Regions from separate parts of the Marinobacter qingdaonensis genome, predicted to be linked through region 2. Evidence: predicted binding sites of a transcription regulator. Region 2 holds the regulator's gene; the other holds the start of a gene.
What was found. The regulator sigma-54, encoded in region 2, starts transcription at its own class of promoters, with help from an activator protein. The targets are predictions, from matches to a motif close to ANTGGCATNNANNTTGCTNT.

Region 1 (5,312 bases), on a different contig from region 2:
TGCCATAGGCGTCGACGTTGCGATAAACCTCGGCGCCGGCGGGGCTGGCCAGGACAACCAGCATGGCGGCGACTAATCCGTTCCTCGGTTTCATAAGCCTACCTGTCGATGGTGTTTCTTCGATTATCTGCGGCGCCCCGGGTCATTTCAACGCCTTGGCGCTGGGATGTTGGTTACATATCGTTAAGGGCGGCAGGGCTGTGAGTGCGGCCACAAAAAAGCCCCGCACTGGGCGGGGCTTTCTCACAATCCCGGTAAACCGGGTTGTGTTAGCAGGAGTAGTAGAGCTCGAACTCAACCGGGTGAGTGGTCATGTTCAGACGCTCAACTTCACCGCGCTTCAGGTCGACGTAGCCCTTGATCATGTCTTCGGTGAAGACGCCGCCACGGGTCAGGAACTCGTGGTCCGCTTCCAGGCAATCCAGGGCTTCCTGGAAAGTCTCGGCGACGGTCGGGATGTTCAGGGCCTCTTCCTTCGGCAGGTCGTACAGGTCCTTGTCCATGGCATCGCCCGGGTGGATCTTGTTCTGGATGCCGTCCAGGCCAGCCATCATCAGGGCAGCGAAGGCCAGGTACGGGTTGGCAGACGGATCCGGGAAGCGAACCTCGATACGACGCGCCTTCGGGCTGTTCACGTACGGGATACGGATGGAGGCAGAGCGGTTACGGGCAGAGTAGGCCAGCATAACCGGCGCTTCGAAGCCCGGTACCAGACGCTTGTACGAGTTGGTGGAGCTATTGGTGAAGGCGTTGATGGCCTTGGCGTGCTTGATCACACCACCGATGTAGTACAGCGCGGTTTCGCTCAGGCCCGCGTAGCTGTCACCGGCGAACAGGTTCTTGCCGTCCTTGCTCAGGGACATGTGAACGTGCATGCCTGAACCGTTGTCACCAACAACCGGCTTGGGCATGAAGGTGGCGGTCTTGCCGTAGGCGTGAGCCACGTTGTGCACGCAGTACTTCAGGATCTGAACTTCGTCAGCCTTGCGGGTCAGGGTGTTGGCGCCAACGCCGATCTCACACTGGCCAGCGGTGCCCACTTCGTGGTGGTGCACTTCGATTTCCAGGCCCATGGATTCCATGGCCGCACACATGGCGCCACGCAGGTCGTGCAGGCTGTCTACCGGCGGAACCGGGAAGTAGCCGCCTTTCACGCCCGGACGGTGACCGATGTTGTTGCGGTCGAAGTCTTCACCGGATACCCACGCTGCTTCCTCGGAGTGAAGGGAGTAGCCGGCACCTTTCATGTCCACTTCCCACTTCACGGAGTCAAATACGAAGAACTCCGGCTCCGGGCCGAACAGGGCGCCATCGGCGATGCCGGTGGACTTCAGGTACTCTTCCGCGCGACGGGCAACGGAGCGCGGGTCACGCTCGTAGCCTTGCATAGTGGAAGGCTCAACAATGTCACAGGTGATGTTGAGGGTGGTTTCCTCGGTGAACGGGTCCAGAACGGCAGTGGAGTCGTCCGGCATGAGGATCATGTCGGATTCGTTGATGCCCTTCCAGCCGGCAATTGAGGAACCGTCGAACATCTTGCCGTCTGCGAAGAAATCTTCGTCGACTTCGGAGGCCGGCAGGGTCACGTGCTGCTCTTTACCACGGCTGTCGGTAAAACGCAGGTCAACCCACTTAACTTCGTGTTCGTTAATCAAATCAACTGTCTTGGACATTGTGCATGCTCCATAAGTTATCCCGCGTTCGCGGGCGCATTCATGTTCGTTTTGCCGGATCGTTCAGACGCAGGGGCCGACGATCTCTTGTTCAGGATTTCGCAGCTTAGCAAAAGCCTTTGCCACTTACCTGCAAAATTCGGCTGATTTGAGCAAAGCAAGGCCCTTGCCAATTTTTAGGGCATGCCCGGGAGCCGCCGTTTGGCGCGGGTTCTGGCCTGTTTTGTGGTCGCAGCCGGTATTTTTCTGGTGCAGTGCTCGAGATGATGTGCACTTAAATGGTGCGTTTTTGCGATTGCGTGTTCGCTTGTGGTGCAGGGTGGATGCCTGGATAGGCGTTTTTCTTCATATTAACGACATCGAGTTTTCGATATACTGCGCGCCGCCTCATTCATACCCTGGCATGAGGATCGACCAGGGAGCTGGTGCCGCCCGGTACCGGACAATGGGTTCACTTTACGGATTTGAGACGGCATGTGCGAGGCTTCGCCTCCAGGGGACCCTCTCAGGTCAAAGAAAGCATGCCGCAGGATTATTGTTGTGATTGAAAACCTTCGTAATATCGCCATTATCGCCCACGTTGACCATGGTAAAACCACGCTTGTCGACAAGCTGCTGCGCCAGTCCGGCACCCTGGACCGCAAGGAGCTCGAGAACGAGCGGGTGATGGATTCCAACGACCAGGAAAAGGAACGTGGTATCACCATTCTCGCCAAGAACACGGCGCTGAAGTGGAAAGACTACGACATCAACATCGTGGACACCCCGGGGCACGCCGATTTTGGCGGTGAAGTTGAGCGGGTCATGAGCATGGTCGACTGTGTGCTGCTGGTGGTGGACTCCATCGACGGCCCCATGCCGCAGACCCGGTTCGTGACCCAGAAGGCCTTCGCCGCCGGCCTGCGTCCGATCGTCGTGGTCAACAAGATCGACCGCCCGGGTGCGCGTCCGGACTGGGTCGTGGATCAGGTGTTCGACCTGTTCGACGCCCTCGGTGCGACCGAAGAGCAGCTGGACTTCCCGATCGTTTACGCCAGCGCCCTGAATGGCATCGCCGGCACTGACCACGAAAACCTCGACGACAACATGGACGCCGTGTTCCAGGCCATCGTCGACCACGTGCCGGCGCCCAACGTCGATCTCGACGGTCCGTTCCAGATGCAGATCTCCCAGCTCGACTACAACAGCTTCCTGGGCGTGATCGGTATCGGTCGCATCATGCGTGGCAAGGTCAAGACCAACTCGCCGGTCACCGCCATTGGCGCCGACGGCAAGAAGCGCAACGGCCGTATCCTCAAGATCATGGGCCACTCCGGCCTGCAGCGGGTGGAAGTGGATGAAGCCCAGGCGGGTGACATCGTCTGTATCTCCGGCATGGACGAGCTGTTCATTTCCGACACCCTGTGTGATCCATCCAACGTCGAGGCTCTGCCGGCCCTGACCGTGGATGAGCCGACCGTATCCATGACCTTCCAGGTCAACGACTCGCCGTTTGCCGGTAAAGAAGGCAAGTACGTCACCAGCCGCAACATCAAGGAGCGCCTCGAGAAGGAGCTGCTGCACAACGTGGCGTTGCGGGTCGAAGAGGGTGACTCCGCCGACAAGTTCAAGGTATCCGGTCGCGGCGAGCTGCACCTGTCGGTGCTGATCGAGAACATGCGTCGGGAAAACTTCGAGCTGGCGGTAGGTCGGCCGGAAGTGGTCATCCGTGAAATCGATGGCGAGAAGCAGGAGCCGTACGAGAACGTGATCGTCGACATCGAAGAGCAGCACCAGGGCTCGGTGATGGAGCAGATGGGTCTGCGCAAAGGCGATCTGACCAACATGGTGCCCGACGGAAAAGGCCGTATTCGCCTGGATTACACCATTCCGGCTCGCGGTCTGATCGGGTTTCGGAACACCTTCCTGACCATGACCTCCGGTACCGGTATCCTGACGTCCACCTTCAGCCACTACGGCCCGATCAAGGTCGGGGATGTCACCAGCCGTCAGAACGGCGTGCTGGTCTCCATGGCCCAGGGCACCGCGCTGACCTACTCGCTGGAAACCCTGCAGAGCCGCGGCAAGCTGTTCCTGGAGCCGGGTGACGAGATTTACGAGGGTCAGCTGTGTGGTATCCACAGTCGCGACAATGACCTGGTCATCAACCCGACCAAGGGCAAGAAGCTCGACAACATGCGGGCGTCCGGCAAGGATGAGGTCATTGGTCTGGTGCCGCCGATCAAGTTCACCCTGGAGCAAGCGCTGGAATTCATCGACGACGATGAGCTGGTGGAGGTAACGCCCAAGGCAATCCGCCTGCGTAAGAAGCTCCTGAAAGAGAATGAGCGCAAGCGCGCCAACAAGAAGTAATCGCCGCCGCATTGCTGGCTAAGGCAGTGGCGAGTTAAGGGGCAGGTCTGTGAGGACCTGCCCCTTTTTCGTTCAGTTCAGCTAAACTCCGGGTAAAACCCCTGTCCGGAGTGCCGCATGCTCACACTCTTTCCTGAGCTCAAGCCTAACGCCCAACACCGTATCGCCGTGGATCCGCCGCACGAATTGTACGTGGAGGAGTGCGGCAACCCGGACGGGATTCCCGTGCTGGTGGTTCACGGCGGTCCAGGTGGTGGGTGTGAGGATTTCCATCGCCGCTTTTTCGATGCCGAGCGATTCCGGATCATCCTGATGGACCAGCGCGGAGCCGGCCGTTCCACCCCGCTGGCGGAGCTGGAGGGTAACAGCACCGACAAGCTGGTCGAGGACATGGAGACGGTGCGTTCCTTCCTGGGCGTGGACAAATGGCTGCTGTTCGGTGGCAGTTGGGGGTCGACGCTCAGCCTGGTCTACGCCCAGCAGCATCCGGACCGGGTGTCGGGTTTGGTGTTGCGGGGCATCTTCCTGTGTCGACCCCAGGACATCCACTGGTTTTACCAGGAAGGTGCGAGTCGGGTGTTTCCCGATTACTGGTTGGACTTCGAGGCCCCGATCCCAATGGACGAGCGGGGCGACATGGTCTCCGCCTATTACAAGCGGCTGACCAGTGCCAACGAGCTGGAGCAGATCCAGGCGGCCAAAGCCTGGTCCGTCTGGGAGGGGCGGTGTGCAACCCTGCACCCCAACCCCAGGGTGGTGGAGCATTTCGGTCATCCGCACGTGGCCATTGCCCTCGCGCGCATTGAATGCCACTACTTCATGAACAAGGCCTTCCTCGAGCCGGATCAGATTGTCCGCAACGCCCAGGTCCTGGCGGACATCCCCGGTATCATCGTGCACGGCCGGTACGACATGGTCTGTCCACTGGATAACGCCCTGGCGCTCAGCCGAGCCTGGCCCGAGGCCGATCTGCGCATCATCCGCGATGCCGGGCATTCGTCCTCCGAGCCGGCGATCGTGGACGCGCTCATCCGGGGTGTCGAAGAAGTGGTGGCCAGATCTGAAAAAAGTGCGAGCTAATCGTACTTTTTGATGGTTGCGGTTCGGTAATCCCGTCGATAGACTCGTTAGCCATTCGTAATGATTCCGCTTAACCATCCCCAGAGAAGTGAATGAAAGGGCTTATCCAGCGAGTGTCGGAAGCCAGTGTCACCGTGGACAACGAACGCATCGGCGTCATCCAGGCTGGTCTGGTGCTGCTGCTGGGCGTGGAGCGGGAGGATGATG
Region 2 (5,312 bases):
ACCCTCAGTGGTGCGCTGCTTGAAATTTCCCGCAAGGGCCTGGGCATGACCACCGTGCTGGACACCAAGGGCCGTCTGACCGGCGTGTTCACCGACGGCGACCTGCGCCGCACCCTGGACAAGAACGTCGATGTGCACACCACCGCCATCGAACAGGTCATGACGCCGAACGGCAAGACCATCCAGGCCGATCACCTGGCCGCCGAAGCCCTGAACATCATGGAAGAAATGAAGATTAACGCGCTGCCGGTCACCGACGAGGCCGGCGATCTGGTCGGCGCCATCAACATGCACGACCTGCTAAGGGCGGGAGTCATCTGATGGCCGGGATCCAAAGCCCTCTGTCTGCCGACTGGTCCGACACCCTGCTCAAACAGGCATCCGCCATTCGTCTGATCGCCTTCGACGTGGACGGCATCATGAGCGATGGCCGACTCTACTTCAGCGCCAACGGCGACGAACTGAAGGCCTTCAACATCCTCGACGGACTCGGCCTGAAACAGTTGATGGCCGCGGGCATTACCGTTGCGGTGATCACCGGTCGCCGGTCACCCCTGACCGAAAAACGCATGGGCGACCTGGGTATCGACCTGCTGATGCAGGGCCGTGAAGACAAAAAGGTGGCGCTGCAGGAGATTCTGGCGACCCGGGACCTGCCGCACGAGGCCATCGCCTACATGGGCGACGACCTGCCGGATTTGCCGGCGATCCGTTTCGCCGGCCTGGGCATTACCGTCCCCAACGGCTACTGGCTGGTGCGGGAGCATGCCGATTACTGCACCCAGGCCGCCGGCGGACGCGGCGCTGTGCGCGAGGTTGCCGACCTGCTGCTGACGGCCCAGGGCAAGCTGGAATCGACCCTGGCGCCGTACCTGGAGCCCACACCGTGAGCCCGTCTCCACGCAGGGACACGGAGTCCCGCAACGGCGACGCCAAGTCCGGGCTGCTCGCCCTGCTGACGCTGGCGGAGCGACCATGGCTGCGCACCCTGGCCCTTGGCACCACCATCGCCGCAACCCTATTCCTGCTATGGCGCAGCGATGAGCCGCCGATTGTTCAGGACGAGGCCGCGCAGTTGCGGGGCCAGACCGAGCCCGACGGCTTTGTGGTGAATGGCAGCTACACCTCCTACGACGTCGACGGCAAGGTGAAAATCCAGTTCACCAGCCCGCGCATTGAGCAGTTCGAGGAAGGCAATGTCGCGACCATGAAGGCACCCAGGGCCGAACTGTTCGGCCAAACTGACAACGACCCCTGGATTGTCGAGTCGGAACACGGCAGCCTGCTGCAGAACGAAGGCATTCTGTACCTGACCGATCATGTCCGGGTCATCCGCACCGTTGGCGAACGGACCGCGACCCTGACCACAACCAGCCTGACCCTGGACAACGACCAGGGCATTGTCTACACCGATGCCCCGGTGACCATCACCGACGCCCTTGGCGTCACCCGGGCAAAAGGCATGAAGGCCTGGATCGATGACCGAATTCTCGAACTCAACTCCGAGGTGGAAGGACGCTATGAAACCGGCAAGTAAGCGATTGTTGGCCCTCGCTACCCTCACTCTGACACTGGCACTCTCCGGCCAGGCGTCGGCCTTCAACCTGGACTCCGACCTTCCGATCACGGTCAGCGCCGACAACGCGCGCCTGGATGACGCCCAGGGCATCGCCACCTACACCGGCGACGTTGAACTGGTCCAGGGTAAGACCCGGCTGACCGCCGAGCGGGTGGTGTTGTACCGGGACATCAATGGCCTCAGCCGCATCGAGGCGTCCGGCCAGCCGGCCCGCTATCAGCAGCCGACCCGGGATGGCCAGGGCGAGACCGACGCCCGGGCACTGGACATCACCTGGTCCGCCAGCGACGAACAACTTACCTTTGAACGCGAAGCCATCATTGAGCAGAATGGCAACCTGTTTCGGGGCGACGTCATTCATTATGATACCGTTCGCCGGGTGGTCACCGCCCAGGGCGGCGACACCACCGGTTCCGGCAGTGGCCGGGTCGAAATGGTGATTCAGCCACGCAGTACCAGGAGCAGACAGGGATCCGATGGCAGTTCTGAGAGCCAGTAACCTGGCAAAAAGCTACAAGCACAAAAAGGTCGTGATCGACGTGTCGCTCGAAATTCGCAGCGGCGAAATCGTCGGACTTTTGGGTCCCAACGGGGCGGGCAAGACCACCTGTTTCTACATGATCGTGGGACTGGTCCCCGCTGACCGGGGCCGGATCACCATCGATAGCCAGGACATCACCCCCCTGCCCATGCATGGCCGGGCCCGCAAGGGTATCGGCTACCTGCCCCAGGAAGCTTCCGTGTTCCGCAAGCTGACCGTGCGCGACAACATCATGGCGATCCTGGAAACCCGAAAAGGCATGAGCCGGCAGGACCGGGTGCACAAACTGGAAGAGCTGCTGGAAGAATTCCACATTACCCACATTCGCGACAGTGTCGGCATGGCGCTGTCGGGCGGGGAACGGCGACGGGTGGAAATTGCCCGGGCCCTGGCCATGGAACCGGCATTCATCCTGCTGGACGAGCCCTTCGCCGGCGTTGACCCGATCTCGGTCAGTGACATCAAGCACATCATTCGACACCTGCGCGACAAGGGTATCGGCGTGCTGATCACCGACCACAACGTGCGCGAGACCCTGGATATTTGCGAAACGGCCTACATCGTCTCGGGCGGGCACATCATTGCGTCCGGCAACTCCGAGACCATCCTGGCCAACCAGCAGGTAAAAGAGGTGTACCTGGGCAGCGAATTCCGGCTGTGAGACCGATTGTCCGATTGTGTTGATGTTGCCGAGCAAGTAAACTCGGCAAAGAACTTGCTAGGCTTTTTATCTGTAACGGCAAGTAACGGGCATACAACGATTTTTTGAGTTTACCGCGATGCAGAGCGCTGATGAGTGACGGATTCTGAACCATGGTTATGAAAGCCTCATTACAGTTAAAGCTGGGTCAAAGCCTGACCATGACGCCCCAGCTGCAACAGGCGATCCGGCTACTACAGCTATCCACACTCGACCTCCAGCAGGAAATCCAGCAGGCGCTGGAATCCAACCCAATGCTGGAAACCTCGGAAGACGACGACCAGTCGGATTCGGACGCCTCCGCCAACGACAGCAACAGCGAGCAGGACAGCTCGACGTCGGACACCGGCACCGAGACCGCCGCCGACACCAGTTCCGACTGGGACGAATCGGAGAACGGACCGGACTGGAGTTCGGAGAATGACATCCCGGACAACATCCCCGACGACCTTCCGGTCGACACGGCCTGGGACGACATCTACCAGTCCGCGCCGGCACCGGCCGCGCGCAACGACGACGAGAACGACCACGACTTCGAAACCCGCAACTCACCCACCGAGACCCTGCAGGACCACCTGGAGTGGCAGTTGAACCTGACGCCCCTGAGCGAGCGGGACCAGGCCATCGCCCACGCCCTGATGGACGCCGTGGACGATCGTGGCTACCTGACCAGCGCCCTGGAAGACATCCACGCCGGGCTGGTGGACGACAGCGAAGAGGATCCGCTGGAGCTGGACGAGGTGGAAGCGGTGCTGCATCGGCTGCAGCACTTCGACCCACCCGGTGTCTTCGCCCGGGACCTGCAGGAATGCCTGCTGATCCAGCTCAATCAACTGCCGCCGGAGACCCCCTGGCTGGCCCAGGCCCGCCTCGTGATCACCCACTACATCAACCTGCTGGGCAACCGGGATTACGCCCAGTTGCTGCGCCGCAGTCGCCTCAAGGAGGATCAGCTGCGGGAGGTCCTGACCCTGATCACCGGACTGAATCCGCGCCCGGGCGACGTCATTGACCGGGCCGAACCGGACTATGTGATCCCCGATGTCATGGTGCGCAAGCACAACGGCCGGTGGCGGGTGGAGCTCAATCCGGAAATTGCCCCGCGCATTCGCGTCAATGCCAGCTATGCTTCTCTTATAAGGCGTGCGGACAGCAGTGCAGACAACACCTACATGCGGGACCAACTGCAGGAAGCGAAATGGTTCATCAAGAGCCTGCAGAGCCGGAACGAGACGCTCCTGAAAGTTGCCACCCGCATCGTTGAGCATCAGCAGGGATTTCTGGATCATGGCGAGGAAGCCATGAAGCCCCTGATTTTGTCGGACATTGCCCAGGCGGTTGAGATGCACGAATCGACGATTTCCCGGGTCACCACCCAGAAATACATGCACACGCCGCGGGGCATCTTCGAGCTCAAGTACTTTTTCTCCAGCCATGTCAGTACCGACGAAGGTGGGGAATGTTCTTCGACCGCCATCCGTGCAATGATCAAGAAACTGATTGCAGCGGAAACCCCGAAAAAGCCATTGAGCGACAGTAAAATTGCCGCCATGCTAGGGGACCAGGGAATCAAGGTGGCGCGACGGACCGTCGCCAAGTACCGGGAAGCGATGCATATTCCACCGTCCAACGAAAGAAAAAGACTGGTCTAGGACCGCCCTGCACTTTGGGGTCCTGGATCTGAACTTTGCCGGCGCGTGGTGCGCCGGCCCTCAGACCGGCCCACTGGGACCGGCACGATGACAACAGGAGACGCCTATGCAACTCAACATTTCAGGCCACCACGTAGAACTGACTCCCGCACTGAAGGATTACGTCTCGGATAAATTTGAGAAACTGGAGCGTCACTTCGACCACATCAGCAACTGCCAGGTAACCCTCCAGGTGCAGAAGGTGCGTCAGATGGCGGAAGCAACGCTGCACGTGGTTGGTGGTGAGATTCACGCAAAGGCAGAAAACGAGGACATGTACGCGGCCATTGACGGGCTGATTGACAAGCTGGACCGCCAGATCCTCAAGCACAAGGAAAAGAATGTAGACCGGATGCACGGCAACGGCGGCCGCTAGCCGACCGAGTTCGTGCATGTCATCTCATCGCGCTGCGGCAAGGTCGACCTGCCGCAGCCTTTTTTTTAACGGAACTGCAGTCGATTCATGAGCGACACATCCCTGACCATAGACAACATCCTGGCACCGGAGCTGAGCCTCTGCCGGGTCCCGGCTTCCAGCAAGAAACGGGTTCTGGAGTCCATCGCCGAGCGTATCCATGAGCACGACGGTGCGCTCAGCGAATCCCAGATTTTCAACAACCTGATCGCGAGGGAGCGCCTGGGAAGCACTGGTATCGGCCAGGGCATTGCCATTCCGCACTGTCGCCTGGAAGGTCTGGAGCACGTCGTTGGCGTGTTGATGACGCTGGAAGAGAGCATCGAGTTTGACGCCATCGACAATCAGCCGGTGGACCTGGTCTTTGCCCTGGTGGTGCCCAAGGA

Region 1: the regulator sigma-54 is predicted to act here: its motif matches at 1,828-1,847, upstream of glnA (glutamate--ammonia ligase).

The regions. Positions count from the first base shown of each region.
Region 1 covers NZ_JAYDCJ010000005.1:119,464-124,775, reverse strand. Annotated here, with positions in the region: gene U5822_RS17985 (DUF4124 domain-containing protein) at 1-94, opposite strand, end outside; gene glnA (glutamate--ammonia ligase) at 270-1,673, opposite strand; gene typA (translational GTPase TypA) at 2,214-4,025, shown strand; gene pip (prolyl aminopeptidase) at 4,143-5,105, shown strand; gene dtd (D-aminoacyl-tRNA deacylase) at 5,198-5,312, shown strand, end outside.
Region 2 covers NZ_JAYDCJ010000003.1:1,886,395-1,891,706, reverse strand. Annotated here, with positions in the region: gene U5822_RS11920 (KpsF/GutQ family sugar-phosphate isomerase) at 1-321, shown strand, start outside; gene U5822_RS11915 (KdsC family phosphatase) at 321-890, shown strand; gene lptC (LPS export ABC transporter periplasmic protein LptC) at 887-1,537, shown strand; gene lptA (lipopolysaccharide transport periplasmic protein LptA) at 1,521-2,078, shown strand; gene lptB (LPS export ABC transporter ATP-binding protein) at 2,056-2,781, shown strand; gene U5822_RS11895 (RNA polymerase factor sigma-54) at 2,940-4,472, shown strand; gene hpf (ribosome hibernation promoting factor) at 4,579-4,887, shown strand; gene ptsN (PTS IIA-like nitrogen regulatory protein PtsN) at 4,975-5,312, shown strand, end outside.